Regions from separate parts of the Streptomyces sp. NBC_00490 genome, predicted to be linked through region 1. Evidence: riboswitches for the same ligand, from Rfam matches in the RefSeq annotation. Region 1 holds a riboswitch; each other region holds the start of a gene.
The links. A riboswitch is a leader RNA that binds a small molecule or an ion and turns the genes downstream of it on or off. The one in region 1 is predicted to bind S-adenosylmethionine.

Region 1 (9,836 bases):
GGACACGCGGGGCAAGGCCCGCACCGCGGCAGAAAGCCCGAGGGCGGCACCCCCTGTGCAGGGAGTGCCGCCCTCGGCAAGGACGTTGATCAACCGTCAGGTCGATCAGAAGTCCATGTCACCGCCCGGCATGCCGCCGCCGGCCGGGGCAGCGCCCGCCTTCTCCGGCTTGTCGGCGATGACGGCCTCGGTGGTGAGGAAGAGCGCGGCGATGGACGCGGCGTTCTGCAGGGCAGAGCGCGTGACCTTCGCCGGGTCGATGATGCCCTCGGCAATCATGTCGACGTACTCACCGGTGGCCGCGTTGAGGCCCCAGCCCACGGTGAGGTTGCGGACCTTCTCGACCACGACGCCACCCTCGAGACCACCGTTGACGGCGATCTGCTTGAGGGGGGCCTCCAGGGCGAGCTTCACGGCGTTGGCGCCGGTCGCCTCGTCACCCGTCAGCTCGAGCTTCTCGAACACCGCGGAGGCCTGGAGCAGGGCCACGCCACCACCGGCGACGATGCCCTCCTCGACGGCCGCCTTGGCGTTGCGCACGGCGTCCTCGATGCGGTGCTTGCGCTCCTTGAGCTCGACCTCGGTCGCGGCACCGGCCTTGATGACGGCGACGCCACCGGCGAGCTTGGCCAGGCGCTCCTGGAGCTTCTCGCGGTCGTAGTCCGAGTCGCTGTTCTCGATCTCGGCGCGGATCTGGTTGACGCGACCGGCAACCTGGTCCGCCGAGCCCGAGCCGTCGACGATCGTCGTCTCGTCCTTGGTGATGACGACCTTGCGGGCGCGGCCCAGGAGGTCCAGGGTCGCGTTCTCCAGCTTGAGGCCGACCTCCTCGGAGATGACCTCGCCGCCCGTGAGGATGGCGATGTCGCCGAGCATGGCCTTGCGACGGTCACCGAAGCCCGGAGCCTTGACGGCGACGGACTTGAAGGTGCCGCGGATCTTGTTGACGACCAGGGTCGACAGGGCCTCGCCCTCGACGTCCTCGGCGATGATCAGCAGCGGCTTGCCCGACTGCATGACCTTCTCCAGGAGCGGGAGCAGGTCCTTGACGGAGCCGATCTTGGAGTTGGCGATGAGGATGTACGGGTCGTCGAGCGACGCCTCCATCCGCTCCATGTCGGTGGCGAAGTACGCCGAGATGTAGCCCTTGTCGAAGCGCATACCCTCGGTGAGCTCGAGCTCCAGACCGAAGGTCTGGGACTCCTCGACGGTGATGACGCCTTCCTTGCCGACCTTGTCCATCGCCTCGGCGATGAGCTCGCCGATCTGGGTGTCGGCGGCGGAGATGGAGGCCGTCGAAGCGATCTGCTCCTTGGTCTCGACATCCTTCGCCTGCTCGAGCAGGGCACCGGAGACAGCCTCGACGGCCTTCTCGATACCGCGCTTGAGAGCCATCGGGTTGGCACCGGCGGCCACGTTGCGCAGACCCTCGCGCACCAGGGCCTGGGCCAGGACGGTCGCGGTCGTCGTGCCGTCGCCGGCTACGTCGTCCGTCTTCTTCGCGACTTCCTTGACCAGCTCGGCGCCGATCTTCTCGTACGGGTCCTCGAGCTCGATCTCCTTGGCGATGGAGACACCATCGTTGGTGATCGTGGGGGCGCCCCACTTCTTCTCGAGGACGACGTTGCGGCCCTTGGGGCCGAGCGTCACCTTGACGGCGTCCGCGAGCTGGTTCATGCCGCGCTCGAGGCCGCGCCGCGCCTCCTCGTCGAACGCGATGATCTTGGCCATGTGAAGTGGTCCCTCCAGGACTGGGGGTGATTCCTTCGGACCGCGCCCGCGCCCGCGACGGACGGCTCGCACACCTCGTGGTTCCTTGCCCCACCTGGCCTGCGGGCCTCACCGACCCGGTCCTTCTTGTCACTCTCACCTTCAGAGTGCTAACGCCAATGATTAGCACTCGACCCCTGCGAGTGCAAGCGCCTCTCAGGGATCGTCCAGGTCCCGCACGGGTTCCGGGCAGCTGCCGGACGGGTCCCGGGCAGGTACCGGAGGGGGTCCGGACATGCCGGAGGGCCCGTACCCATGACTCCCCATGGGGTACGAGCCCTCCGAAAAAGAACGAAGAACGACGCTGCAGTTACCCGGCGCGTGCTTCAGCCTGTCGCAAGGCGAACCATGTCCGCCTGCGGCCCCTTCTGGCCCTGCGAGATCTCGAAATCGACCCGCTGACCTTCCTCGAGGGTGCGGTAGCCGTCCATCTGAATCGCGCTGTAGTGGACGAATACATCCGCACCACCGTCGACCGCGATGAAGCCGTACCCCTTCTCCGCGTTGAACCACTTGACGGTGCCCTGAGCCATGCCTAACTCCCCTATTACTGGCCCTTGCACAGATCCACACTTCATGGATCCGGGTCAGACCTCACCCCCCACGGATTGGGGGCGTGCGCCGGAACGCGTCGACCGCGGCTGAATGTATCTGTCCAACTGCCGTCTGCAACAGGTCAATCGGACGAGAATTCTGGACGCGAAGGGTCCGGAATGTAGTGAGAATTCGCCCGAATTCTGGGCAAGTCGGGCTCCACAAAAGGAGCAAAGTTCACAAAAGAACCACACACTTTGGCTACTTCTCGCCGCATCCGGAGCAAGAACTCATATGCGGGTGGCATGAAGGGTGAAGCGGGTTCCCCAACTGTACCGCGCTCAACCATAGAGAATTGCCCCCTCCGCTTCTCTCACGGAGGGGGCAATTCGATGAACTCTTGGTAATCGGCCTTACCGAGGGTAACGACCGGGGCTCCGTCAGCCTCCGGCGACGGCCGGAATGATCGAGACTCCGGCCCCGTCCGGAGTGGCCGTTTCCAGGCCCTGCTCGAAGCGGACGTCGTCGTCGTTGACGTACACGTTGACGAAACGGCGCAGCTTGCCCTGGTCGTCCAGGACGCGGGCCGCGATACCGGTGTGGTTCTTCTCGAGGTCGGCGATGACCTCGGCGAGGGTCGCGCCCTCGGCGGCGACCTCGGCCTGTCCGCCGGTGTAGGTGCGCAGGATGGTGGGGATGCGGACGTTGACGCTCACGGTTGAACCTCCGGTCGGGGTTGCGGGGGCCTAGAGGAGGCCGGCCTCGCGGAACGAGTCGAGATTGGGGCGGATGGTCGCGGTGAGCCCCGTACCCGCCACCGCATCCAGGGTCTTCAGTCCGTCGCCCGTGTTCAGCACAACGGTGGTCAGTGCCGGGTCCAGCAGGCCGTTCTCGATCAGCTTCTTGGTGACACCGACCGTCACACCGCCCGCGGTCTCCGCGAAGATGCCCTCGGTCCGCGCCAGCAGCTTGATCGCGTCCACGACCTGCTCGTCGTTGACGTCCTCCACCGCACCGCCGGTACGGCGCGCGATGTCCAGGACGTACGGCCCGTCCGCCGGGTTGCCGATGGCGAGGGACTTGGCGATGGTGTTCGGCTTCTGCGGCCGCACCACGTCGTGGCCCGCCTTGTAGGCGACGGAGACCGGCGAGCAGCCCTCGGCCTGGGCACCGAAGATCCGGTACGGCCTGTCCTCGACGAGCCCGAGCTTGATCAGCTCCTGGAGCCCCTTGTCGATCTTCGTGAGCTGCGAGCCGGAGGCGATCGGCACGACCAGCTGGTCGGGGAGCCGCCAGCCGAGCTGCTCGCAGATCTCGTACGCCAAAGTCTTGGAGCCCTCGGCGTAGTAGGGCCGCAGGTTGACGTTGACGAAGCCCCAGCCCTCGCCGGCCGGGTCGCCGATCAGCTCGGAGCAGAAGCGGTTCACGTCGTCGTAGTTGCCCTCGATGCCGACGAGCTCGCCGCCGTAGATCGCGGCCATGACGATCTTGCCCTGCTCCAGGTCGTGCGGGATGAACACGCAGGACCGGAAGCCGGCCCGGGCGGCGGCGGCGCCGACGGCACCGGCCAGGTTGCCCGTGGAGGAGCAGGAGAGGGTGGTGAAGCCGAAGGCGCGCGCGGCCTCCAGGGCCTGGGCGACGACGCGGTCCTTGAAGGAGTGCGTCGGGTTGCCGGAGTCGTCCTTCACATACAGACCGCCGGTGACACCGAGTTCGCGGGCCAGGTTGTCGGCCTTGACGAGCTGGGTCCAGCCCGGGTTGATGTTGGGCTTGTCGGCCACGTCCGCGGGGACGGGCAGCAAGGGCGCGTAGCGCCAGATGTTCGCGGGTCCCGCCTCGATCTGCTTGCGGAGTTCCTCGGTGTCGTAGGCCGAGAAGTCATAGGCGATCTCGAGCGGGCCGAAACACTCCTCGCACGCGAAGACCGGGCCGAGGGGGACGCGGTGACCGCACTCGCGGCAGCTGAGCGCCGCGGCCGGGCCGAGGTCTACGGTGGTTTCGGTGGTGCTTGCAACAGTCTGCGCAGCCATGAGAGGCGAGGCCCTTTCCTCATCTTCCTCACGACGCATCTCGCCGTGAGACGGATTTGGCACCTTCCCGAGTCGGGAGCCTCACGCGCGTGAGAAACCGACTGGAGGGTTGCCGGGGCTTCATCGGGCCGTATCCCTCTGCCCCTCTGGATGAGCGGTATGAAGTTGTGTGAACGGCGGGCCACCCTCGACATGCGATGGTCATCCGCGTTGTTCAAGACTGTAACCGACGACCAGGACAGTTGAGATAGTCGTCCGGTCCGCGAGATGGATCACATGCTGATACGCATACTCGCCGAGAGAACGCAGAGGAGCCGCGCACTGTGCTGAACGAAGTCGAGCGCTGGCTGACCACCCGGTCCTGGTCCCTGACCGATCGCCCGCTCCACCAGCTCCTGGCCGCCAAGCAACGCACGAACCAGTCGGTCAGCGTCGTACTGCCCGCACTCAACGAGGAGGAGACGGTCGGTGACATCGTCTCCGTGATCCGTCACGACCTCATGCAGCAGGTCCCCCTCGTCGACGAGATAGTCGTCGTCGACTCGGGCTCCACCGACCGTACATCGCAGGTCGCCGCCGCGGCCGGGGCGACCGTCGTCCACCGCGACGACATCCTGCCCCGTCTCCCGGCCGTGCCCGGCAAGGGCGAGGTGCTGTGGCGCTCGCTGCTGGTGACCCGCGGTGACATCGTCTGCTTCATCGACGCCGACCTGAAGGAGTTCTCCTCCGACTTCGTCTCCGGGATCGTGGGCCCGCTGCTCACCGACCCCGCCGTCGACCTCGTCAAGGGCATGTACGACCGTCCCCTGGGCGGCGCGGCGGGCCAGGGCGGCCGGGTGACCGAGCTGATGGCGCGCCCGCTGCTGAACATGCACTGGCCCCAGCTGGCCGGCTTCGTCCAGCCGCTGGGCGGCGAGTACGCGGCCCGCCGCTCCCTGCTGGAACAGCTGCCGTTCCCGGTGGGCTACGGCGTCGAGCTCGGCATGCTGGTCGACGCGCTGCATCTGGTGGGCCTGGACGCGCTGGCCCAGGTCGACGTGGGCGTGCGCAAACACCGCCACCAGGACGGACAGGCCCTGGGCCGGATGTCCGCCGCGATCTACCGCACTGCCCAGCTGCGGCTGGCGCGCGGCCACCTCATCCGCCCCTCCCTCACCCAGTTCGAGCGGGGCGCGGACGGCTTCGAGCCGCGGACGTACTCCGTGGACACGGAGGAGCGCCCGCCGATGGTGGAGATCGTGGAGTACGCGTCCCGGAAGGTCGCCTGAGGGCGGCCGTATTACGGCGCCCACAAGCCCGTATACAGCGAACCGCACGTTTGAGCGTTTCCGGGTCGGGCTAAGTTGAGGCGTATGGCTTCCACGCAGTCCGACCAGGGTGCCCGGGTGCTCGTCGCGTCCAACCGCGGCCCGGTCTCGTACGAGGTGCAGGAGAACGGCTCGCTGTCCGCGAAGCGCGGTGGCGGCGGGCTGGTCTCCGGCCTCTCCGCGATCGGGTCGGACGCGGACTCGCTGTGGGTGTGCTCGGCACTCTCCGACGGCGACCGCGAGGCCGTGCGGCGCGGGGAGGGAGAGCAAGGCGTCCGGATGCTCGACATCCCGGCGGACGTGCACGCGGACGCGTACAACGGCATCGCGAACTCGGCCCTGTGGTTCGTCCACCACATGCTGTACCAGACCCCGCTGGAGCCGGTCTTCGACGCGGAGTTCCGGCGCCAGTGGGCGTCGTACGAGACGTACAACCGCGCCTTCGCCGAAGCACTGGCCGAGGAGGCGGGGCAGGGCGCGGCGGTCGTGGTGCAGGACTACCACCTGACGCTGGTGCCCGGGATGCTGCGCGAGCTGCGCCCCGACCTGCGGATCGGCCACTTCTCGCACACCCCGTGGGCGCCCCCGGAGTACTTCCGGATGCTGCCGGACGACATCGCCGAGAAGGTCCTGCGGGGCATGCTGGGCGCGGACCGGCTGGGGTTCCTGACCCGGCGGTGGGCGTCGGCGTTCGAGGCGTGCGCGGAGCAGCTCGTCGGCGGCCTCGGGGACACCCGGATCGGTGTGCACGGGCTCGGGGCGGACGCGGACTTCCTGCGCAAGCGCTCGCACGAGACGGACGTGGACGAGCGGCTGGCGGCGCTGCGGGCGGAGGTCGGCGAGGGCCGCAGGACGATCGTCCGGGTCGACCGCACCGAACTGTCCAAGAACATCGTCCGGGGCCTGCTGGCGTACCGGCAGCTGCTCGACGACCGTCCCGAGTGGCGGGAGCGGGTCGTCCACGTGGCGTTCGCCTACCCGTCGCGGCAGGACCTCGCGGTGTACCGGGAGTACACGGCGGAGGTCCAGCGGGTCGCGGAGGAGATCAACTCGGTGTACGGCACACCGGGCTGGACACCGGTCGTCCTGCACGTGAAGGACGACTTCGCGCGCTCGCTGGCCGCCTACCGGCTGGCCGACGTGGCGCTGGTCAACCCGATCCGGGACGGGATGAACCTGGTCGCGAAGGAGGTGCCGGTCGTGTCGGACGAAGGATGCGTGCTGGTGCTGTCGCGGGAGGCGGGGGCGTACGAGGAGCTCGGCGAGGACGCGATCGTGGTCAACCCCTACGACGTGGTCGGTACGGCGGAAGCCCTGCACGAGGCGTTGACCCTGCCGGTGGAGGAGCGGGCCTCGCGGACCAAGAGGCTGGCCGCGGCGGCGACGGCGCTGCCGCCGGCCCAGTGGTTCCTGGACCAGCTGCACGCGCTCGACGCCGATCAGCCCAGCTGAGCGGCGAGCGCCCGCAGCAGCCCTACGACACCCTGCGGACCGTCGACGACGAGATCGGCCCGCTCCTTCAGCTCGGGAACCTCCTCGCTGCCGGCGCTGCACACCAGCAGGCCGGGGACGCCGTCGGAGCGGAGCTTGTCGACGGCGGAGTACGCGGGGAGGTCGCCCAGGTCGTCGCCCGCGTACAGCACGGCCTCGGCGCCCAGCTCACGGACGTACTCCGTCAGGGCCACGCCCTTGTCCATGCCGGGCGGCCGCAGTTCCAGCACCAGCCGGCCCGGTTCGACGATGAGGCCGTGGCGGGTGGCGAGGTCGGTGAGGGGTGCGCTCAGGGCGTCGAAGGCGGCCTGGGGGTCTGCGGCACGGCGGGTGTGGACGGCGAGGGCGCGGCCCTTCTCCTCGATCCACGTGCCCTGCCAGGCGCCGATCCGGTCGAGGAACCCGGGCAGTTCGGCGCGGGCGTGGGCGACGCCGGGGTGGGGCGGTGGGGCGGTGATGTCGCCGGTGGCGGCGTCCCAGCGTTCGGCGCCGTAGTGGCCGAGGACGACGAGGTGGTCGAGTCCCGGTGTCCCGTCGAATCCGCCGAGCCGTACGGCCACGCCGGGCGGGCGGCCGGTGATCACCGCGACGGAGGCGACCTTCGGGGCCAGTGCGGCGAGCGCGGACGCGGCCTGCGGGTGGGCGCGGGCCTGCTCGGGGTCCGCCACGATCGGCGCGAGCGTCCCGTCGAAGTCGAACGCGACGACGGCTCTGCCGGGCCGGCTGAGAATGGCGTCCAGTCCGTCGCGCCCGACCTGAGTGACCGGCGTCGGCAGCGACTCGTCCATGACGTGCGTGTGGGAGCCCATACGCCGACCCTAATGTCTTCGCCCCCGCCGCCCCTACCCGTCCCGTCCCTGGGGGCTGCCGCCCCCAGACCCCCGCTTCGGCCCTGAAGGGGCCTCGTCCTCAAACGCCGGACGGGCTGGAATGCAGTGACCGGCGATGTGAAGCGGACGGTCCGTGAATTTCAGCCCCTCCGGCGTTTGAGGAGCGGGGGTCCAGGGGGCAGCGCCCCCTGGGAGCGGGGTCGAAGGGGCGGCATGCCCCTGGGGATGGGACGGGTAGGGGCGGCGGGGGCGAGGAAACCCGAGGGTCACCTCTCCGATCTGCGGGAATCTCTCACCCGGCGTAGGCGGTTCACCGTGACCGGGTCGAAGGCGAGGGCTCGTGGGTCGTCGAGGAGGGCGTTCAGGAGCTGGTAGTAGCGAACCGGGACCAGGCCCAGTTCCTCCCGTATCGCCCGCTCCTTCGCCCCCGGCCCGGCGAACCCCCGCCGCTCGAGGACGAGGATCGCCCGCTCCCGGGCCCCGAGCCCGTCCTGGTCGTCCATGCCCCGCACGGTAGCCGCCGCCACCGACAACGCCTACTCCCCGCTCTCCGCCTGCAACGCCGTCGACTGAAGCCCGGCGAGGACCTCCGTAGGGCTGCCGCCGGACACCACCGCGCTCCCGATCCGCTTCTTCACCGCCTCGCTCACCGTGGCCCAGGACGTCCGCCCGACCGGATACAGCTCGGACAGCGGAAGCTCCTCCAGGAACGGCCGCAGGTCCTTGTCCCGCGCGGCCGTGCTCATGACGCCGGACGCGGACGCGGTGACCGGCAGCAGGTCGTACTCGCGCGAGAAGGCGAGGACGTTCTTCTCGTCGTAGACGAAGTCGAGGAAGTCCCCGACCTGCTCGGCGTGGCCGTTCTGCTTGAAGGCCGTCATCCAGTCGGCGACGCCCATGGAGACCTTGGTCTGGCCGTCGACCCCGGGCATCGGCACCATGCCGAACTTCACGCCCTTCTTGGCGGCCATCTGCATCAGGGTGGGGTGTCCGTTGAGCATCCCGACCTGCCCGTTCGCGAACGCGGCGAACGCGTCGGCCCGGTTCAGCCTCCCCGGCGCGACGGGCCCGGTCAGTCCCTTGCCGACGAGGTCGTCCTTGAGCCAGGTGAGAGTGGCGACGTTCTCGGCGGAGTCGATGCCGTACGACGTGCCGAGGTTCTCGGTGTAGCCGCCCCCGCCGCTGAGCAGCCACTGCATGGTCTCGGCCTGCGCCTCCTCCGACCCGAGCGGGAGGGCGTACGGGTACTTCACCCCGTCCGCCTTGAGCGCGGCGGCGTCCGCGGCGAGCTGGTCCCAGGTCTTCGGCGCGCTGAGGCCGGCCTCGGCGAAGAGGGTCTTGTTGTAGAAGAGCAGCCGGGTGGAGGCCGCGAACGGCATGCCGTACTGCGTCCCGTCCACCTCCCCCGCGGAGGCGAACTGCGCGGCGAAGTCGGCCTGCGTGGAGATGGAGAGCAGTTCGTCGGCCGAGTAGAGGAGGTCGTCGGCCGCGTAGTCGGCGTACGCGCCGATCTGCGCCATGTCGGGCGCGTTCCCGGCGGCGACCATCTCCTTGACCTTGCGGTCGACGTCGTTCCAGGAGTAGACGCTGACGTCGACCGTCACGTTCGGGTGCTTCTTCTCGTACTGCTGGACGAGCCCGTCCCAGTACTTCTGCGAGCTGTTGGCCTCGCTGTCCCCGTAGTCGGCGGCGACCAGCCTCAGCGTCACCTCGTCGGAGTCCGCCCCGGCTCCGCAGCCGCCGAGTACCGCCGTCATGCCCAGTGCGGACACCACCGCGATCGTTCCTGTCCTACGCCGCTGCACTGCCGAGCCCCACATCGTCATCGTCGAAACTTTCGAAAGGTCAGACATAAGGTCTACACCACGTAAGTG
Region 2 (9,836 bases), 1.6 Mb from region 1:
TGTCTACGGCGTGTGGTCGAAGGAGCCTGCCGGTACCACGGCGCTCTTCCTGGCCTTCGGCCTGTGCATCATGATCGGCTTCTACCTGGGCTTCACGGCCAAGCGGGTCGACGTCGGTGCGCAGGACAACAAGGAGGCGGACGTCGCGGACGACGCCGGCGAGATCGGGTTCTTCAGCCCGCACAGCTGGCAGCCGCTGTCGCTCGCCATCGGTGGCGCGCTGGCGTTCCTGTCGATCGCGATCGGCTGGTGGCTGATGTACTTCTCGGCGCCGCTGCTCATGATCGGTCTGTGGGGCTGGGTCTTCGAGTACTACCGCGGTGAGAACCGCACCCAGTAGCACGAGCTGAGCTCGAAGGAGCCCGGACACTCCGTCAGGAGCGTCCGGGCTCCCGCTTTTGCAGCAGTGCTGTTCCCTCGTACGAGTTACCCACCGCGCCGGGGCTGACGAAGCTTCCTAGCGTGAAGTCATGAGCCAGACTCCGCGTACACGCACCGTCATCTCCTGCACGCTGCTGGTGGTCGCCCTGACCGCCGGCGGCACCGCCTGCAGCAGCGAGGGCAGCCCGCTGTCGGCGGCGCCGTACGACGCGGCGGACCAGATCTCCTTCAACGGCCCCTCGGGCGACGGCAAGAAGGCCGACCCGGACAAGCCCCTGGAAGTCACCGCCGAGGACGACGACGGCCGCATCACGGACGTCACGGCCCTGGACGGGACAGGACGCTATGTGGCGGGCGAACTCTCCGCCGACGGCACCCGCTGGCACAGCACCAGCCCGCTGGCGGCCAGCGCCCACTACACGGTGCGGGTGAGCACCGAGGACGAGGACGGGGCGCCCGGCCGCAAGGTCCTCGCCTTCGACACCGGCAAGCCCCTCACCAAGAAGCGCCTGAAGGTCACCTTCGGCCCCAAGGCGGGCACGTACGGCGTCGGCCAGCCCATCACGGCCGAACTCAGCAAGCCGGTCAAGGACAAGGCGCAGCGGGCCATCGTGGAGCGCGCGCTCAAGGTCGACTCGATGCCCGCCGTGGAAGGCGCTTGGCACTGGGTGGACGACAAGGAGCTCCACTACCGGCCCAAGGAGTACTGGCCCAGCAAGGCCACCATCCAGGTTCGAAGCAATCTGGACGGAATCAAGATCAGCGACCGGCTGTGGGGCGGCAAGGTCAAGCCCCTCAAGCTGACCACGGGCGACCGGGTCATCGCCGTCACGGACGCGTCCTCGCACTCCATGACGGTCTACAAGAACGGCAAGGCGATCAACGACATCCCGGTCACCACCGGGAAGCCCGGCTTCGAGACCCGCAACGGCGTCAAGGTCGTACTCGGCAAGGAGTACTTCGTACGGATGCGCGGCACCAGCATCGGTATCTCCGAGGGCTCCTCGGAGTCGTACGACCTGCCCGTCTACTACGCCACCCGCGTCACCTGGAGCGGCGAGTACGTGCACGCCGCGCCCTGGTCGGTGGGGTCACAGGGCTACGCCAACGTCAGCCACGGCTGCACGGGCATGAGCACCGGCAACGCCGAGTGGTTCTTCGACCACGTCCGTGAGGGTGACGTCGTGAAGGTCGTGAACTCCTACGGCGACACCATGGAGACCTTCGGCAACGGCTTCGGGGACTGGAACCTCGGCTGGAAGAAGTGGCGCAACGGCAGCGCCCTGGTGGGCGGAAGCCCCGACGGCCCCCGCCCGGAGGAGAAGGCGAGACTGCGTCCCGAATCGGTCTGAGCGGCCCTGTCAGGCGCTCAGAGCCTTCTTCTGACGCAGCAGGGACGCCAGCGCCGACGCGAACTCCACCGGGTCCACAGGATGCGTCACCGCGGCCTCGGCACGGCTCCAGGTGGCCAGCCAGGCGTCCTGGGGCCGCCCGATGAGCAGCAGCACCGGCGGGCAGTTGAAGATCTCGTCCTTGGCCTGCCGGCACAGCCCCATGCCGCCCATGGGCACGGCCTCGCCGTCCAGGACGGCGACGTCGATACCGCCCCGGTCCAGTTCCTTGATGACGGCGGCGGGCGTCGCGCACTCCACGAACTCGACCTGGGGGACGTCGGGGGCGGGCCTGCGTCCGGTGGCGAGCCGCACCTGCTCGCGGGTGTTGGAGTCGTCGCTGTAGACCAGCACCGTGGCGGTCGCCTGCATGGATCCTCCGTGACATCAGTGTCGTACGGCCATGAACGGGCAGAGCCCGATGCGGCGGATGCTACTCCCTTGAACACCGGGTCAACACCCGCTTGAACACCCCCGCGATGGGCCATACGGGCAGTACACACGCTGCGGACACCCCGAACGGCACCCCCGGGAGTGAGGGCGGGATAAGGGACCGACATAATGTCGGTCGTGGCGACAGCAACGACAGTAGAAACCGGGCACGCGCACCCGTCGGTCAACCGGCCGAACCTCACCAGCGTCGGAACCATCATCTGGCTGAGTTCCGAGCTGATGTTCTTCGCGGCCCTCTTCGCGATGTACTTCACCCTCCGATCGGTGACCGGTCCCGAGTTCTGGAAGGAGAAGGCAGACTTCCTGAACCTCCCGTTCTCGGCGACGAACACCACGATCCTGGTGCTCTCCTCCCTCACCTGCCAGCTCGGCGTGTTCGCCGCCGAGCGCGGTGACGTGAAGAAGCTCCGGATGTGGTTCATCGTCACGTTCGTGATGGGTGCGATCTTCATCGGCGGTCAGGTCTACGAGTACACCGAGCTGGTGAAGCACGAGGGCCTCTCGCTCTCCTCGGACCCGTACGGCTCGGTCTTCTACCTGACCACCGGTTTCCACGGTCTGCACGTGACGGGCGGCCTCATCGCCTTCCTGTTCGTCCTCGGCCGTACCTACGCGGCCAAGAGGTTCACGCACGAGCAGGCGACCGCAGCCATCGTCGTGTCCTACTACTGGCACTTCGTCGATGTCGTCTGGATCGGCCTCTTTGCCACGATCTACCTGATCAAGTAGCCGGGCCCGCTCCCGCACATTCCAGAAGCATCGACGCAGAAGATCCTGACACCGGGGTAATCCGTGAAAAAGCTCTCCGCACGACGACGCCATCCGCTGGCGGCGGTCGTCGTCCTACTCCTCGCGCTGGCGGCCACCGGGGGGCTGTACGCCGCGTTCGCGCCGGCGGACAAGGCGCAGGCCGATGAGACCGCCCAGTCCCTCACCATCGAGGAGGGCAAGAAGCTGTACGCCGTGGGCTGCGCAAGCTGCCACGGCACCGGTGGTCAGGGCACCACCGACGGCCCGAGCCTCGTGGGTGTGGGCGCCGCGGCCGTCGACTTCCAGGTCGGCACCGGCCGTATGCCGGCCCAGCAGCCCGGCGCGCAGGTCCCGAAGAAGAAGGTCATCTACACGCAGGCCGAGATCGACCAGCTCGCCGCGTACGTCTCCTCGCTGGGTGCCGGTCCGGCCATCCCGACGAAGAACGAGTACAGCCCGGACGGAGCGGACATCGCCAAGGGTGGCGAGCTGTTCCGCACCAACTGCGCGCAGTGCCACAACTTCACCGGCAAGGGTGGCGCGCTGACGCACGGCAAGTTCGCGCCGAGCCTCGAGGGCGTCGACCCGAAGCACATCTACGAGGCCATGCAGACCGGCCCGCAGAACATGCCGTCGTTCCCCGACACCACCCTGTCGGAGCAGAACAAGCAGGACATCATCGCGTACCTCGACGCGGTCAACGGGGAGGACACCGAGAGCCCCGGCGGCCTCGAACTGGGCGGACTCGGTCCGGTCAGCGAGGGTCTGTTCGCGTGGGTGTTCGGACTCGGTGCGCTCATCGCGGTTGCCGTCTGGCTCGCCGCCCGGACCGCAAAGGCCAAGAAGTCATGAGTAGCCAAGACATTCCGGAAGAGAACGAGAACCTGCCCGCAGAGCAGGAAGCCCATGGTGCGGTAGGCGTCGCGGACGACAAGAACCCGTTCGCCGACCCCGGCCTGCCGCCCCACGAGCACCGCGTCCAGGACATCGACGAGGTGGCCGCCCGGCGCTCCGAGCGCGTGGTCGCCTTCCTGTTCACGCTGTCGATGCTGGCCACGGTCGCCTTCATCGCCTCGTACGTGGCGGTGCCGCACGACAAGGCGATCTTCGTCTTCCCGATCGGTCACATCAACGCGCTGAACTTCGCGCTCGGTCTGACCCTCGGTGTGGCGCTCTTCTCGATCGGCGCGGGCGCGGTCCACTGGGCCCGCACGCTGATGTCCGACGAGGAGATGGTCGACGAGCGGCACCCGATCTCGGCCCCTGCCGAGGTCCGCGAGAAGGTCTTCGAAGACTTCAAGGCGGGCACCAAGGAGTCCGCGATCGGCCGTCGCAAGCTGATCCGCAACACGATGCTCGGTGCGCTCACCCTGGTGCCGCTGTCCGGAGTCGTGCTGCTGCGCGACCTCGGCCCGCTGCCCGGGACCAAGCTCCGCCACACCATGTGGAAGAAGGGGCTGCTGCTCGTCAACATGAACACCAACGAGCCGCTGCGCCCCTCGGACATCGCCGTCGGTTCGCTCACCTTCGCCAAGCCCGACGGCCTGGAGGAGGACGACCACGAATTCCAGACGGAGATCGCCAAGGCGGCCCTGATGATCGTCCGGCTCCAGCCGGAGGACATCAAGGACAAGCGCGAGCTCGAGTGGTCGCACGAGGGCATCGTCGCGTACTCGAAGATCTGCACCCACGTCGGTTGCCCGATCTCCCTGTACGAGCAGCAGACGCACCACGTGCTCTGCCCCTGCCACCAGTCCACCTTCGACCTCTCCGACGGCGCCCGAGTGATCTTCGGCCCTGCCGGTCACGCCCTGCCGCAGCTGCGCATCGCCGTGAACGACGAGGGCTACCTCGAAGCGCAGGGCGACTTCGAAGAGCCTGTCGGTCCTGCCTTCTGGGAGCGCGGATGAGCACCAACGAGAACACCGAGCCCGCCCGCGACCGCGGGAAGGCGCCGGCCGGCGAGAAGCTCGCCGACTGGGCCGACGGCCGGCTGGGGATCTACTCCCTGGCCAAGGCCAACATGCGCAAGATCTTCCCCGACCACTGGTCGTTCATGCTGGGCGAGATCTGCATGTACAGCTTCATCATCATCATCCTCACGGGTGTGTATCTGACGCTGTTCTTCCACCCGTCGATGAACGAGGTGGAGTACCACGGCAGCTACGTCCCGCTGCAGGGACAGCTGATGTCCGAGGCGTTCAACTCGACCATGCACATCTCCTTCGATGTGCGCGGTGGTCTGCTGATCCGGCAGATCCACCACTGGGCGGCGCTGATCTTCCTCGCCGGCATGTTCGTGCACATGATGCGCGTGTTCTTCACGGGCGCGTTCCGCAAGCCGCGTGAGGTCAACTGGCTGTTCGGCTTCCTGCTGTTCGTCCTGGGCATGTTCACCGGCTTCACCGGCTACTCGCTCCCGGACGACCTGCTTTCCGGCACCGGTGTCCGCTTCATGGAGGGCGCGGTCCTGTCCGTGCCGATCGTCGGCACGTACCTGTCGTTCTTCCTCTTCGGCGGCGAGTTCCCGGGCGGCGACTTCGTGGCCCGGTTCTACTCGGTCCACATCCTGCTGCTGCCGGGCATCATGCTCGGCCTGATGGTGGCGCACCTGATCCTGGTGTTCGTCCACAAGCACACGCAGTACGCGGGCCCCGGCAAGACCAACAAGAACGTGGTCGGCATGCCGCTGTTCCCGGTCTACACGGCCAAGGCCGGCGGCTTCTTCTTCCTGGTCTTCGGTGTCATCGCGGTCATCTCGGCGATCGCCTCGATCAACCCGATCTGGTCCATGGGCCCCTACCGGCCGGACCAGGTGTCCACGGGCGCCCAGCCCGACTGGTACATGGGCTTCTCCGAGGGCCTGATCCGTGTCATGCCGGGCTGGGAGATCAACTTCTGGGGTCACACGCTCGTCCTGGGTGTGTTCATCCCGCTGGTGATCTTCCCGCTGGTCCTGGTCGCGATCGCGGTCTACCCGTTCATCGAGGCCTGGGTCACCGGCGACAGGCGCGAGCACCACATCCTGGACCGCCCGCGCAACGCGCCGACGCGTACGGCCTTCGGTGTCGCCTGGCTCACGGTGTACTTCGTGCTGCTGATCGGTGGCGGCAACGACCTGTGGGCCACGCACTTCCACATGTCGATCAACTCGATCACCTGGTTCGTCCGGATCGCGTTCTTCGTCGCCCCGGTGCTCGCGTTCATCGCGACCAAGCGGATCTGCCTCGGCCTCCAGCGCCGCGACAGGGAGAAGGTGCTGCACGGCCGCGAGTCGGGCATCATCAAGCGCCTGCCGCACGGTGAGTTCATCGAGGTGCACGAGCCGCTCAGCCAGGACGCGCTGCACACGCTCACCGCGCACGAGCAGTACGTGCCGGCCGAGATCGGCCCGACGGTCGACGACAACGGCGTCGAGCGCAAGGTGAAGGGCTCCGAGAAGCTGCGGGTCAAGCTGAGCAAGGCCTACTTCGGCGAGGAGTCCCAGATCCCCAAGCCCACCGCCGAGGAGTACAAGGAGATCACGAGCGGCCACGGCCACCACTGATCGCTGCGCTCGCCACGCGCGCCGAAGGGCCCCGTCCGAACACCGGACGGGGCCCTTCGCCGTCCCCTGCGGCTGGATAGGGTGGGCCCACACTCTTCTACGACATCCTGGAGCGGCCTTATGAGCGCTGTGACCCCCGCTGGAGGCGACACCGCGGCGGGCCGTTCCTGGCCCGAGGTACTGAGCGCCCTGCTCGCCGGGCAGGACCTGAGCTCGGGCGACACGGCGTGGGCCATGGACCGCTTCATGAGCGGCGAGGCCACGGACGCCCAGATCGCGGGCTTCATGGTGGCGCTGCGGGCCAAGGGGGAGACGGTCGAGGAGATCACCGGTCTCGTCGAGGCGATGTACGCGCACGCGCAGCCGCTGGACATCCCCGGGCCCGCCGTCGACATCGTCGGCACCGGCGGCGACCGGGCGAAGACGGTCAACATCTCGACGATGTCCGCCATCGTGATCGCGGGCACCGGGGCGAAGGTCGTCAAGCACGGCAACCGGGCCTCGTCCTCGGCGAGCGGTTCCTCCGACGTCCTGGAGAAGCTCGGCATCAACCTGGACCTGTCGCCCGCGCGGGTGGCCCAGGTGGTGGAAGAAGCCGGCATCACCTTCTGTTTCGCGGCCAGGTTCCACCCGTCGATGCGGTTCGTCGGCGGGGTCCGCCGGGACCTCGGGATCCCGACCTCGTTCAACCTGCTCGGCCCGCTGACCAACCCCGCGAGGGTCACCGCCTCGGCGGTCGGCTGCTTCGACACCCGGATGGCGGGGCTCATGGCCGGAGTGCTCGCCGAGCGAGGCTCCTCCGCGCTGGTCTTCCGCGGTGACGACGGTCTCGACGAACTGACGACCACGGCCACGTCACGGGTGTGGGTCGTCCGCGACGGCAAGGTGCGCGAGGAGGCCTTCGACCCGCGGGACGTCGGACTCGAACTGGTGCCGGTGGAGGCGCTGCGGGGCGCGGACGCCTCGTTCAACGCCGAGGTCGCCCGACGTCTGCTGGACGGCGAGACCGGAGCGGTGCGGGACGCGGTCCTGCTCAACTCGGCCGCGGCGCTGGTGGCGTTCGCGCCGACGGAGGCACCGCTCGTGGACCAGATCCGGGCCGGCATGGTGAAGGCGGCCGAGTCGATCGACTCCGGCGCGGCCAAGCGGACGCTGGAGCGCTGGGCGGCGGCCAGCAACGCCTGACGTCCACCGGTTGTCGTCCCGCGATCCGGACACGGGTTGCGGGACGACGATCACATCGCGTACGTTCTTTGACCAGGTCATGAGTGACAGTCATGAGGCCCCGGCCGACTGTCCGGCAACCCTCCGTCCGTGGCGGGGTGCCCCGGGTGAAGACCAGGCCGTAGGCAGCGAGGTCTACGGCAAGCGCGGGCCCCTCTCGAAATCCAGGGGTCCTGGTCGTTCGAGGGAGTCTTCCGTGAGCAAGCGAATGCGATAGGGCTGCCGAGCCCCGCCTCCGCGCACCCTTTTCCTCACCTCCGCATGTCCTTCTCCGGCATGCTCTCTCACGGGAGTTCCCCATGTCTGTCTCCACCGCTGCCGCCGCCCAGACCATTTGTGCCCCGCTGCCCGTTCTGGGAAGCGATGTCACCGTCCCGCTCGTCACCGGTGGCGAGGTCACCTACGCGGCCCTCGACTACGCGGCCAGCGCCCCCGCCCTGCAGCGCGTGTGGGACGACGTGGCGGCCTACGCCCCGTACTACGGCAGCGTCCACCGCGGCGCCGGGTACCTCTCCCAGCTGTCGACGGACCTCTTCGAGAACGCCCGGAACACCATCAGCGAGTTCCTGGACTGCCGCGCCGACGACCAGCTGGTCTTCACCCGCTCGACCACCGACTCCCTGAACCTCCTCGCCGCCGCCCTCCCCGCCGACTGCCAGGTCTTCGTCTTCGAGACCGAGCACCACGCGAGCCTGCTGCCCTGGCAGGACGCCCGCGTCACCTACCTCGACGCCCCGCGCACCCCGGCCCAGGCCGTCGAGACCCTGGAGAAGGCGCTGGCGGCCCGCGACCCGTTCGGTCCGGCCCTGGTCTGCGTGACCGGCGCCTCCAACGTCACCGGCGAGCTGTGGCCGGTGCGTGAGCTGGCCGCCGCCGCCCACGCGCACGGCGCCCGGATCGTCCTGGACGCCGCCCAGCTCGCCCCCCACCACCCGGTCTCGGTGCGGGACCTGGACGTCGACTGGATCGCCTTCTCCGGCCACAAGCTGTACGCGCCCTTCGGCTCCGGTGTCCTCGCGGGCCGCGCCGACTGGCTCCAGGCGGCCGACCCCTACCTCGCCGGCGGCGGCGCCAGCCGCAAGGTCACCCGCCGTACGGACGGCGGCGTGGACGTCGAGTGGCACGAGACCGCGGCCCGCCACGAGGCCGGGTCCCCGAACGTGATCGGCGCCTACTCCATCGCGTCGGCCTGCAAGGCGCTCACCGAGGCCGGTTTCGACACCCTGGTCGCCCGTGAGCGGCACCTGATCGAGAAGGTGAGGACCGGCCTCGCCGAGGTCCCCGAGGTCCGGATCCTGTCCCTCTTCGGGGACGACGCCCCGCGCGTCGGCGTGATCTCCTTCGTCGTCGAGGGCTGGAACAGCTCCCACTTCGCCGCCGCCCTCTCCGCCGAGTACGGCATCGGCGTCCGCGACGGCCTCTTCTGCGCCCACCCCCTCGTCCGCACCCTTCTCGGCAGCGACCCCCAGACCCAGGGCGAGTGCGGAGCCCCGGAGGCCGCGCCCGGCGAGAAGTCCCTCAACGCGATCCGGGTGAGCTTCGGCGCGGGCACGCCGGACGAGCACGTCGAGCGCTTCGTGACCGCCGTCAAGGAGCTCGTCCAGGACGGTGCGAAGTGGAAGTACCGCACGGAGGACGGCCGTTGCGTCCCGGCGGTCTGACCTGCTGACGGGCCTGCTATACCCTGCCTCCTCGACAGGTTCACGCAGACGGGGGAGCGGGAAGTGCAGGTGCTGCGCGCGACGGACCCACGCAGGATCGGCCCGTACGAGGTACGGGGCCGGCTCGGCTCGGGCGGCATGGGCGAGGTCTATCTCGCCGAGTCACGGGCGGGACTGCGGCTCGCGGTGAAGGTCGTGCGGTCCGAGTACGCCCAGGACCGCACCTTCCGCGCCCGGTTCCGGCAGGAGGTGCGGGCCGCGCAGACGGTCGGCGGGACGGGGACGTACACCGCGCGCGTCGTGGACGCCGATCCGGAGGGCGAACACCCGTGGATGGCCACGGAGTTCGTGGAAGGGCCGAACCTGCGGGACGCGGTGCTGGACGGCGGTCCGCTGCCGGAGCCGGCGGTACGGGTGCTGGCGGCGGCG
Region 3 (9,836 bases), 3.7 Mb from region 1:
CCGGCGGCGGTGCGCCGTAGCCGAGGAAGCTGAGCGCCGAGACGGCCAGGATCGAGGCGCCGAAGTCCAGCGTGGCCAGGACGACGACCGGCCCGGCCGCGTTGGGCAGGACGTGCCGTCCCAGCACCGAGTACCAGCGGGCCCCGCTCGCACGGGATGCCTCCACGAACACCGCCTGCCGTACCCGCAGGACCTCGGCGCGCGCCACCCGGGCGAAGGAGGCGACGCTGGCGATGCCGACCGCGATCGCCACCTTCACCGTCCCGTACCCGAGCGCGGTGACGAGGGCCAGCGACAGGAACAGCGCGGGGATGGCGAGGAGGACGTCGACGAAGCGCATCAGCACGTCGTCGACCCAACGGCCCACGAACCCGGCGACCACACCGAGCAGACCACCGACCACGAACGCGACCAGGACCGCGATGATCGTCGCCTTGAGGGAGAGCTGGGCGCCGTGGACCACACGCGAGAACACATCGCGGCCCAGTTCGTCCGTGCCGAACCAGTGACTGCCGTTCGGGGCACGGAAGTTCTCGGACGGCACCCCCTTGAGGGGATCCTGCGAGGTGAACAGGTCCGGCCAGAACGAGGCCAGCACCACCAGCACGACGACGACCGCCGACACCAGCAGACCGGGGCGCCGCGACAGGAACCGCAGCACCTGCCGTACGTCGGCACGGCCCCGTCCCGGCTTCCCCCGGGTTCCCGGCTCGACCGGGCGGACGAGGCCGAGGGCGGCCTCGGCCTGGTCGTCGACAAGGCTCTGACTCATACGAAGCTCGCCCTCCTGTCCGAGGCCACCACGATCCGCGGGTCGAGGAGCGGATAGACGAGGTCGACGAGCAGATTCGTCGCCACGAAGATCAGCGCCCCGAACACCACCACTCCCTGGACCAGCGGGATGTCCTGAGAGGTGACCGCCGCCGCGGTCACCCGGCCCAGACCGTCGCGCGAGAACACCGTCTCGACGACCACCGAACCGGCGATCAGCTGCCCGACCAGCAGGCCTACGACAGTCAGCGCGGGCAGCGACGCGTTGCGCAGCGCGTGCCGCAGATGCACCCGCCAGCGGCCGGCGCCCTTGGCGCGCGCGGTCTCCACATAGGCCTGGTCAAGGGCGGTGAGCAGGCTCTTGGCCAGTACCTGCGCGACCTGTGCGCCGGTCGGGATCGCCAGCGTCAAGGCCGGCAGCACCAGTCCTTCCGGCCCGTCGTTGCCGAAGGCCGGGAACCAACGCAGCCGGAAGGAGAACGCCTCGACGAGCAGCAGCCCCACCCAGAACGTCGGGACCGACACCCCGAGCGGGGGCAGCGACAGCAACAACTGCCGCAGCCACCGCCGCGAGGTGTACGTCGCCACCACCGCGAGACCGCCACCGAGCAGCACCGCCAACAGCAGTGCGGCAGCGGTCAGTTGCAGTGTCTGCGGCAGCGCGTCGGCCAGCGTGGCGGTCACCGGGCGGCCCGTGGAGACCGCGTCGCCGAAGTCCCCGCGCACCGCCCGGCCCAGATAGTCGGCGTACTGCACCAGCACCGGCTTGTCGAAGCCGTACTCGTGCCGCAGCGCGGCCAGCCGGGCCGGGTCGACGTCCCCCGAGTCCATCCCGGCACCGGCCATCGCGGTGACCGGGTCACCGGGCAGGAAGTCCAGCACCAGGAACGCCACCGTGTAGGCCGCCCACAGCACCCCGACCGCCTGCGCGACCCGCTTGATCACATAGCGGCGCACGCGCTAGCCGATCCAGGTGTCGTGCAGCTGGATGCGGCTGCCCGAGTCGAAGGCGAGGCCGTGCACCTTCTGCGACACGCCCAGCTGGGTCTGGAGCTCCACGACCGGCACGTTGTACGCGTTCCGCACGATCAGCTTCTGCGCGTCGTCCACCAGCTGCCTGCGCTTGGCAGTGTCCGTCGTCGCGGCCTGTCCGGACAGCGCCGTGTCCAGCGAACTTGCGGGCAGCCGGTAGAAGTTGGCCAGCCGCGTGGAGAAGGAGCTGCGCAGGATGTCCGGGTCCGAGCGGGTCACGTTGCCCCACACCAGGTCGAAGTCGCCGCCCTGGAGCGTGGTGGCAAACTGGCTGACCTGGCCCTGCTTGAGCGTCACGTCGATCCCGACGTCCTTCAGCTGCTGCTGGACCAGCTCCAGTGCGGGCTGGTTGGTGCCCGCGTTGGGGAACCAATTGATGGCCAGGCTCAGCTTCTTGCCGTCCTTGACGCGGACGCCGTCACCGCCGGCCTTCCAACCGGCCTGGTCCAGCAGGGCCTTGGCCTTGGCCGCATCGAAGGCGAGGTCCGAGGAGAGGTCGGTGTAGTCGGGCGTGGTGTGCGCCAGGACGCTGGTCGCCGGCTTCGTACCGGTCGGGAAGACCGTGTCGGCGATCTGCTTGCGGTCGACGGCGGCGAGGATCGCCTGGCGCACCTTGGCGTCCTTGAGGACGGGCCGCGAGTTGTTGATGCCCAGCCCGAACACCACGCCGGGGTTGGCCCTGCGCAGGAGGGTGACCTGGCCGCCCTTGAGGGCCGCCTCGTTGGCCTTGCCGACGCTGCTGATCGCGTCCACCTGGCCGGACTGGAGGCTTCCGGCCCGCACCCCCGCCTCGGGCACCACCTTGAACACCAGCTTGTCCAGGTAGGCCTCGCCCTTCTTGGACCACAGCGAGGAGCCCCAGGCGTACCCGGTGCGCTTGGCCAGGGTGATCGACTGGTTCTGCACGTACTGCTTCAGCACGAACGGCCCCGATCCGACGACACCGTCGCTGCACTTCCGCTGCGGCGTCTTCTTCACGCTCGCCGACGACTCGATGCCCAGCGAGTGGGTCGAAGTCGCCTGGAGGAACTGCGCGTTGGGCTCCTTGAAGGTCACCCTGACGGTGAGCGGGTCCACCGCGGCGGTGCTCTTGACGCTGCTCAGATAGCCCTGGGCGAGGACGCCCAACGCACCGAGCTTCGGGACCGCGTCGAAGTTGTCCTTGACGACCTGCGCGGTCAGCTCGGAGCCGTCGCTGAAGGTGACACCCGAGCGCAGGTGGAACGTGAACTCCGTCGCGTCGGCGTTGATGTCCCAGCTCTTGGCGAGCCATGGCACGATCTTGCCGGTCTCAGGGTCCTGGTCGGTGAGGGAGTCCACGGTCTGACGTACCGAGTAGATGCTTTCGTTGCTGCCGACCTGCTGGGGGTCCACGCAGCCGGCGTCGGAACCCACCGCGAAGGTCAAGGTGCCGCCGGACTGGGGTCGGTTGCTTCCGCTGCCCGGGCCGGTGCTGCCCGAGCCGCAGGCGGTGAGCAGAACACTGGTGGTCAGGAGGGCGGCGAGGGGCGCCCATCGGGAGGTTCTGAAATCCGGAAGTGCTGTCACGGAGGGGTCTCTCCTACTCGTGTCACCAGGCAAGGGGGTGCCGTACCAGGCACGGCCGTGCATGGGTGTGCGGCCCCGGCCGGCGTGACGCCGGTGGCGGGGGAGCGCTGTGCAGACGGGGACAGGCGGGCGACACCGGGAGAGCCGGTGGCCGGGAAGAGCGCGGGGAAGGTGGGCCGGCGGCGGAGGTCAGCCGACCGCGGACGGGCTCGTCAGGCCTGACAGAGGCAGCTGGTCGAGCGCTTCAGATCGATATGGCGTCGACGCGCGAGGCGGGAGAACACCGTGGCGAGAGCGAACGAGGCGCTGAGTTCACCACCGTGCCGCATACCGGTCCTCCCCGTCTCCGGCCCCAAAGACGGGGCCACGCGCTTGCGGGAATCCTCGGTGATCCCGCCGGGCTTTCACCTGGAGCACCCCACCGCGCGGGAGGGTTGCCGGTCAGCAAGCCAGGGCTGGACGCTGACACTCAATGCCGATCGTGATCGTACGGAGCGGTCTTGTCGTACGTCAATGCCACCATCGGGCGCCCTGTTCGAGAAGGCGTCACCCTGAGCGTGGTCATCTTGCCCAATCAGTCCATGAGCGCCCGCACTTGGCGGTGGCCGGCCTCTCCGCGAGACCAGATGTGCGTCAGACGGCGCGGGTTCACGCGGTCCCAGGTGTCGTGGTCCATGACAGCGACGGCGTCCGACAGCCGCCACCGCGAGGAACTCCATGAGGCCTCGGGGACTTCCACCAGACCGTCGAGGAGCGCGACGGCCGCTGCCGCGAGCGTGCCCACGGGCCATGGCTGCCATGTCGCGACGGTGTCGGTGAGGGCATGGGATTCGATCAGATGCAGGAGGGACGGTGCGACGGGGAGGTAGGGACCGCTGCCGTCGACGTCGGTGCCCACACTGCCGTCGGTGTGGATCAGGTCCCGGCACGGCTTCGACACCCGCTCGCCGGTCCATTCGAAGTACCAGCCGCCTCTTCCGGGGTCCTGCCATGCTCGCGTCTTCATGCCGAGGTGGTCGTACTCCCACCTGCGGACGGACTCGTACCGCTCCCCGGCCACCATCCGGCTACGGCGTACCTCGTACCGAAGGCCCGCGAACTTCTGCTCGAAACCCTCGCATCGGATGAGGAGATCCAGCGGGGCGGGCACGAGCTTCCCCGCATGATCGTGCACGTGCCAGAACTCCATCGGCACCCCGAACCGGGCGGGGCGCTCACGTCGGCCCGTCCGGTGGAGGAAATCCTGTGCCCGCGGCGAGAGCTCGGACGGGTCTTCCAGGAGGTGCATGCTGGACTTCATTTCCCGGCAAGGTACGGCTGTCGGGCGGGGAGGCGGTCAGTTGAAGGCGTCGGTCATGCAGTCCCTCCGGCAGCCGGAGTCCTCGAAGCGTCGGCGGAGGGCCGCGGCTGCCTCTTCGCGTCCCACGGAGTCGTATCCGTAGTGCCGGCACGCCGTCCTGCGCACGTCCCCGACGGTGACGATGGCCGGCTCGCCCTGTGTGGCCTGGCGGCGTGCCTCGGCGATGGCCATGTCCGCGGCGCGCAGCAGGTTCCGGGACCGGTCCCGGGTCACGGCCGCCCGGGCCCGCTCCGCGGAGAGGGGGCGCAGGACTCGCCCGCGCCAGAGGGAGCCGGCGACGACGAGAACGAGGCCGAGTGTGATGAACAGGACTCCGCCGGGGTCGTAGGGCATGGGGGAAGTCTCCACCACCTCACGCCCGGTCCGGCAACGGGTCCCGCTCGGTGCGGGTCAGGAGATGGCCCGGAGGACGCTGTGGGGTCGGCGTCGGTGGCGGAGTTGTTCGACGGCCGCGGCGGTCTCGGCGTCCGCGGGGAGAAGGATGGTCAACTGTTGTTCGTCCTCGGGGAGTTCGAGGGTTTCCCGCAGCAGCCGAAGCTCGTGTCCGGCTGGGTGGTTGACCCGGAGGACTCCGCGTTCCGGAACGACGTGCCGGTTCAGACGGCGGGTCAGTTCGGGGCCGGCGAGGGGCGCGAGTTGTGTGGTGAACCACTCGGAGCTCGCCGCGGAGGGGGCGAGCCACAGGTCGAAGGCCTGCTCGTCGGCGATGTCGTCCCAGTCGGCGAAGAACGTGCGGGCGCGGGAGTCGGTGAAGACGTAGCGGGTGAGGTTCGGGGTTTCGGCGTCGAGCAGTCCGCTGCCGTTCGTCACCGACTCGTACGCGGGGGTGTGGGCGAGGATGTCACCCAGCCGGTTGGTGACTACGGCGATGCCCGGTTCGAGGAGGCGGAGTGTCTGCTGCACGGCGTCTCGCACGTGCCGGGGCGGGGGTGCGGGTGGCGCGTGCGCGATGCATTCTCCGCCGGAGATCTTTGTGAGATAGCGCAGGTGGGCGCGCTCGGAGGGGGACAGGCTGAGGGCGTCGGCGAGCGCGTTGACCACCGCCACCGAGGGGTTGCGGTCTCGGCCCTGCTCGATGCGGGTCAGATATTCGACGCTGATGCCGGCTCGCGCCGCGAGATCCGTGCGGCGCAGCCCCGGTGAACGGCGGCGGCCCCGATCCGGCAGCCCGAGTGTCTCCGGCTGGACACTGTCGCGCTTGCTCCGGATGAAGTCCCCCAACGGCGTACCCATGCCTTGAGGATAGGGCGGGGCGGACGGGACGCGGAGAGCTGAGGGTGGCCCTGCGGGGGCCAGCCTGAGCTCGGCCTGGCTGTCGCTGAGGGCCGCCCCGATGGTGGTGGGCATGGACAACAACACGCACAAGCTGGTGGTCGTCGTCGCGAGCGTCCGCGAGGGGCGGTTCGGCCCGGTGGTGGCCTCCTGGTTCGCCGAACAGGCGGGCCTGCACGGCGGTTTCGACGTCGATGTCATCGATCTGGCCGACGTCGAGATCCCGCTGTCCCTGCCCGCGGCATCGCCGAAGTACGCCGGTGACGACTACCCCCGCCCGGCCGGGATGCGGCCACTGACCTCGGCGCTGGAGAGCGCGGACGCGTTCGTCCTCGTCACCCCCGAGTACAACCACAGCTACCCCGCCTCCCTGAAGGCGGCCATCGACTGGCACTTCACCCAGTGGACGGCCAAGCCTGTCGCCTTCGTCAGCTACGGCGGCGCGGCGGGCGGCCGCCACGCGGTCCTGCACCTGGAGAACGTGCTGACCGAACTGCACGCGGTGACGATCCGCGACGGACTCGCCTTTCCCAACTACTTCACGGCATGGCACGACGACCGCCCGCTCGACCCCGAGACCCCCGGCTACGCCAAGACACTGCTCGACCAGCTGGCCTGGTGGGCGGGCGCCCTCAAGTCGGCACGCGAGGTGACCCCCTACCCGGCCTGAGCAGGCGGATCCACACCGGGAACCGAGAGGCCCGGACCCTTTGCTATCGTGCGCCGATGTCAGCGATCAAGAAGTTCCAAGTCACGTTCGACTGTGCGGAACCCGAGCGTGTCGCTCGCTTCTGGTGCGAGGTGTTGGGGTACGTCGTACCGCCGCCCCCGGAGGGGTTTGCCACGTGGGGCGACTTCGATCGGTCTCTGCCGCCGGAGCGGCAGGGCGCGTCGTTCGCCTGCGGTGATCCCTCGGGTGTGGGGCCGCGGCTGTACTTCCAGCGCGTGCCCGAAGGCAAGGTCGTCAAGAACCGGGTGCATCTCGATGTACGAGTCGGCACGGGGCTCGTGGGTGAGGAGCGGCTCGCCACGCTCGAAGCCGAGTGCACCCGACTCGTCGCGCTCGGTGCGACGCGTGTGCAACTGCTGCGAGCCGACGGCTTCAACGAGTCCTGCATCGTGATGCAGGACGTCGAGGGCAACGAGTTCTGCCTCGACTGAGCGTTTCCGCAGACGGGCGAAGGTAATCGCCATGGTTCGCCACCCCTTCCGCTCAGTAGAAATATCTACCAGCATGAAGGTGCCGGGTCCGGCCGTCCCGGATGCGGGGGAGCACGTCCCGCTTGCGCGGGCAAATGGATCCCGGAGGACATCATGCGAACCGTCTCTCGGCAGGCCATTGAATGGCTGTCGGCAGCAGCGACCGACCCGCGGGAGTGCAAAAGGCAGTGGCACAGTGAGGGCGGGACCGCGGTGCTGGGCTGTGGCCGGTTCTGGGATGTGCTGAGCGTGCCGGAGGAGTTGGCCGTGCCGGCCCTGGACGCTCTGCTGGGCATCCCGCAGCCGCCCGGGCCGGCGCTGGTGGACACAGGCGCCCGCCGGGTGGCCTTCTTCCTGCCGCCGGACCCGGAGGGCCGCTGGATCGGCTCGGGCATCCGCTATGCGGGCAAGGGCGCATGGGTCGCGGTGCCCGCCCCCAACCGGGCGGCGGGACGGCTGCGCTGGCTGGTGCCGCCCGACGGCAGCGGGGCGCTGTTCGTGCCCGCCGCCGTGGAACTGGCTCTGCAACTGGCACTTGGCGGGCTGGCCGCCCGGGAACGGACCAAGCGGCGCTGTCCCACCTGCGGGGCACCGGTCCCCGGACCACCCGGGCGGGGCGGCGGTCGCACCGTGTGACCCCGGCTCGTTGCCGCCGGGGACCCGGCGCGGCGGTCCGCTCGTCCATCGTGCGCCGTCGTCAATGTGCGGGCGCCGGCTTCGCACCGGACGCGCCGGGCAGGACGCCTACCCGCTCCCAGCGGCCCGGGTCGGGCGCAGTGGTGGGCTGTCCCGTGACAGCGGGGCTCAGGGCCGTCAGCAGCATCCACTGCGGATCTCGCGTACCCGGAAGCGTCCGGCCGTCGGCCCGCCACTCCCTGACGAGCGCGGCATAGATGGGCGGGTCCGCATGAGGCGGCGGGGCGAGGTCGGGGTTCGGGGCGTGCCGGCCTTGGTCGTTGAGGTCGAGGCATCCGGTGGTGGCGGTGCGATTCATGTCGGTGCAACGTGCCCGCGTACGCGGGTGGTACGGGCTGGTCCCGGTGTGGCCCGATCGGGTGAGGCCGGGTCCGTCGTTCGGGGCCATGTGGTAGTCGCACCAGATCACTGGCGGGGTGTGAGGGCTGGACTGCGCCCCGTTCACCGGGAGTTCGCCGTGCTGGACGCCGAACTCCCGGTGAACGGGGGTTCTTGAGGGTCGGTCAGCGGGGCTGGGCCAGTTGGGCGGCGAGGAGATGGGAGTCCAGCAGAGTGGTGTCGGCGGTACGGGCGGCTCTGGCGTAGCCGGTGAGCATCCGTTTGGTCAGCACGAGGGCCTGGGGGGAGCGACGGGCGAGGGGTTTGGTCCAGGCGGTGATGGTGTCGTCCAGCTCGTCGAGCGGGGCGACCTTGTGCAGGAGGCCGAGGCGATGGGCGGTGGGGGCGTCGAAGTCGTCGCAGGTGAGCATGAGTTCACGGATCCGGGCGGCACCGGCCTCGGTGATCAGACGGCCCATGGCGCCGCCCCAGGCGGGTGCGAGTCCGAGGCCGACCTCCGGCATGCGGAAGTGGCTGGTGTCCGCGCCCGCGCGGAGGTCGCAGTAGGCGGCGAGCGCGAGGCCGGCGCCGATCACCTTGCCGTGGAGCCGGGCGATGGTGACGACGTGGGTGTCCTCCAGTGCCTGGCACACGCGGTGGGCCTTGTCCGCGATACGCCGCAGGGTGGCCCCGGTGGGGTCGGTGGCCAGGGCGTCCTGGTACTCCCGGCGGTCGGCCCCCAGGCAGAAGTCGTCGCCCAGGGAGGAGAGCACCAGGATGCGGATGTCGGGCTGGTCGTGGAGGTTGTCGAGGACGGCGATGAGTGCGTCCAGGACCGCGGCGCTCAGGATGTCGTCCTGTGCGGAGGGGTTGAGCCGGACATGGAGGACGGGTCCGGTTCGACTGAGGGCCAAGGGAGCGGGTAGGGGGGAGGGATCGGGGGTGTGCGCGGGTTCCCGGTCGGAGGCGGCGGACACGGGAGCGGGGGCGGTTGGCGGGTTCATGCCAGTGTTACATCCAGGTTCAGCAGGCGCCTGAACGCCACCCGGGGAGCCGACGCGGGGCGGCGGGCCAGGGTGAGTCTCGGCAGACGGGTGATCATTCGGCGGAGCAGGGTCTGCGCTTCCAGCCGGGCCAGCGGTGCTCCGAGGCAGTAGTGGATGCCCCAGCTGAAGGCCAGGTGGCTCGGGTTGCGGTGGGGGTCGAACGCGTCGGGGTCGGCGAACCGCGCGGGGTCACGGTGGGCGGCGCCCACGAGGAGGTGGACCATCTCGCCGGCGCCGACCTCGATGTCGTCCAGGACGGTGTCCTGGGCGGCGACGCGGCTGATCACGTGGGTGGGAGGGTCGTAGCGCAAGGACTCCTCCACGAACGAGGGGACGAGGTCCGGCTGTTGGGCGAGCAGACTCCAGCGGTCGGGGTCCTCGACGAGCAGGAGGGTCATCGTCGACAGCAGGGTCGCGGTGGTTTCCAGGGCCGCCAGCAGGACGAACAGGGCGAGGAAGTAGACCGCCTCGTCGGCCTTGTCCTGGTCCGGTTCGAGTCCGTCCCAGGTGCGTATCCACTGGGAGACGGGGTCGTCGCCCGGACGTTTTCGCCGTTCGCGCACCAGGCCGAGGAAGTAGGTGCGCAGTTCGGC

Region 2: it holds a riboswitch for S-adenosylmethionine, as region 1 does, so the genes downstream of both, OG381_RS15170 (aminotransferase class V-fold PLP-dependent enzyme) here and thrC (threonine synthase) in region 1, are expected to answer to the same signal.
Region 3: it holds a riboswitch for S-adenosylmethionine, as region 1 does, so the genes downstream of both, OG381_RS05655 (ABC transporter substrate-binding protein) here and thrC (threonine synthase) in region 1, are expected to answer to the same signal.

Annotation. Positions count from the first base shown of each region.
Region 1 covers NZ_CP107869.1:4,924,003-4,933,838, forward strand. Annotated here, with positions in the region: gene groL (chaperonin GroEL) at 106-1,731, opposite strand; gene OG381_RS22155 (cold-shock protein) at 2,097-2,303, opposite strand; gene OG381_RS22160 (MoaD/ThiS family protein) at 2,745-3,020, opposite strand; gene thrC (threonine synthase) at 3,051-4,334, opposite strand; SAM riboswitch class I at 4,351-4,491, opposite strand; gene OG381_RS22170 (glucosyl-3-phosphoglycerate synthase) at 4,658-5,602, shown strand; gene OG381_RS22175 (alpha,alpha-trehalose-phosphate synthase (UDP-forming)) at 5,687-7,093, shown strand; gene otsB (trehalose-phosphatase) at 7,081-7,941, opposite strand; gene OG381_RS22185 (DUF3263 domain-containing protein) at 8,229-8,465, opposite strand; gene OG381_RS22190 (extracellular solute-binding protein) at 8,499-9,767, opposite strand.
Region 2 covers NZ_CP107869.1:3,360,983-3,370,818, reverse strand. Annotated here, with positions in the region: gene OG381_RS15210 (cytochrome c oxidase subunit 4) at 1-340, shown strand, start outside; gene OG381_RS15205 (L,D-transpeptidase) at 471-1,733, shown strand; gene OG381_RS15200 (hypothetical protein) at 1,743-2,144, opposite strand; gene ctaE (aa3-type cytochrome oxidase subunit III) at 2,334-2,954, shown strand; gene qcrC (cytochrome bc1 complex diheme cytochrome c subunit) at 3,018-3,827, shown strand; gene qcrA (cytochrome bc1 complex Rieske iron-sulfur subunit) at 3,824-4,885, shown strand; gene qcrB (cytochrome bc1 complex cytochrome b subunit) at 4,882-6,522, shown strand; gene trpD (anthranilate phosphoribosyltransferase) at 6,643-7,707, shown strand; SAM riboswitch class IV at 7,783-7,899, shown strand; gene OG381_RS15170 (aminotransferase class V-fold PLP-dependent enzyme) at 8,046-9,407, shown strand; gene OG381_RS15165 (serine/threonine-protein kinase) at 9,471-9,836, shown strand, end outside.
Region 3 covers NZ_CP107869.1:1,262,720-1,272,555, reverse strand. Annotated here, with positions in the region: gene OG381_RS05665 (ABC transporter permease) at 1-772, opposite strand, end outside; gene OG381_RS05660 (ABC transporter permease) at 769-1,728, opposite strand; gene OG381_RS05655 (ABC transporter substrate-binding protein) at 1,732-3,351, opposite strand; SAM riboswitch class IV at 3,715-3,828, opposite strand; gene OG381_RS05650 (hypothetical protein) at 3,926-4,651, opposite strand; gene OG381_RS05645 (hypothetical protein) at 4,688-5,044, opposite strand; gene OG381_RS05640 (helix-turn-helix domain-containing protein) at 5,102-5,944, opposite strand; gene OG381_RS05635 (NADPH-dependent FMN reductase) at 6,057-6,653, shown strand; gene OG381_RS05630 (VOC family protein) at 6,710-7,144, shown strand; gene OG381_RS05625 (hypothetical protein) at 7,298-7,819, shown strand; gene OG381_RS05620 (hypothetical protein) at 7,881-8,177, opposite strand; gene OG381_RS05615 (enoyl-CoA hydratase/isomerase family protein) at 8,383-9,111, opposite strand; gene OG381_RS05610 (cytochrome P450) at 9,198-9,836, opposite strand, start outside.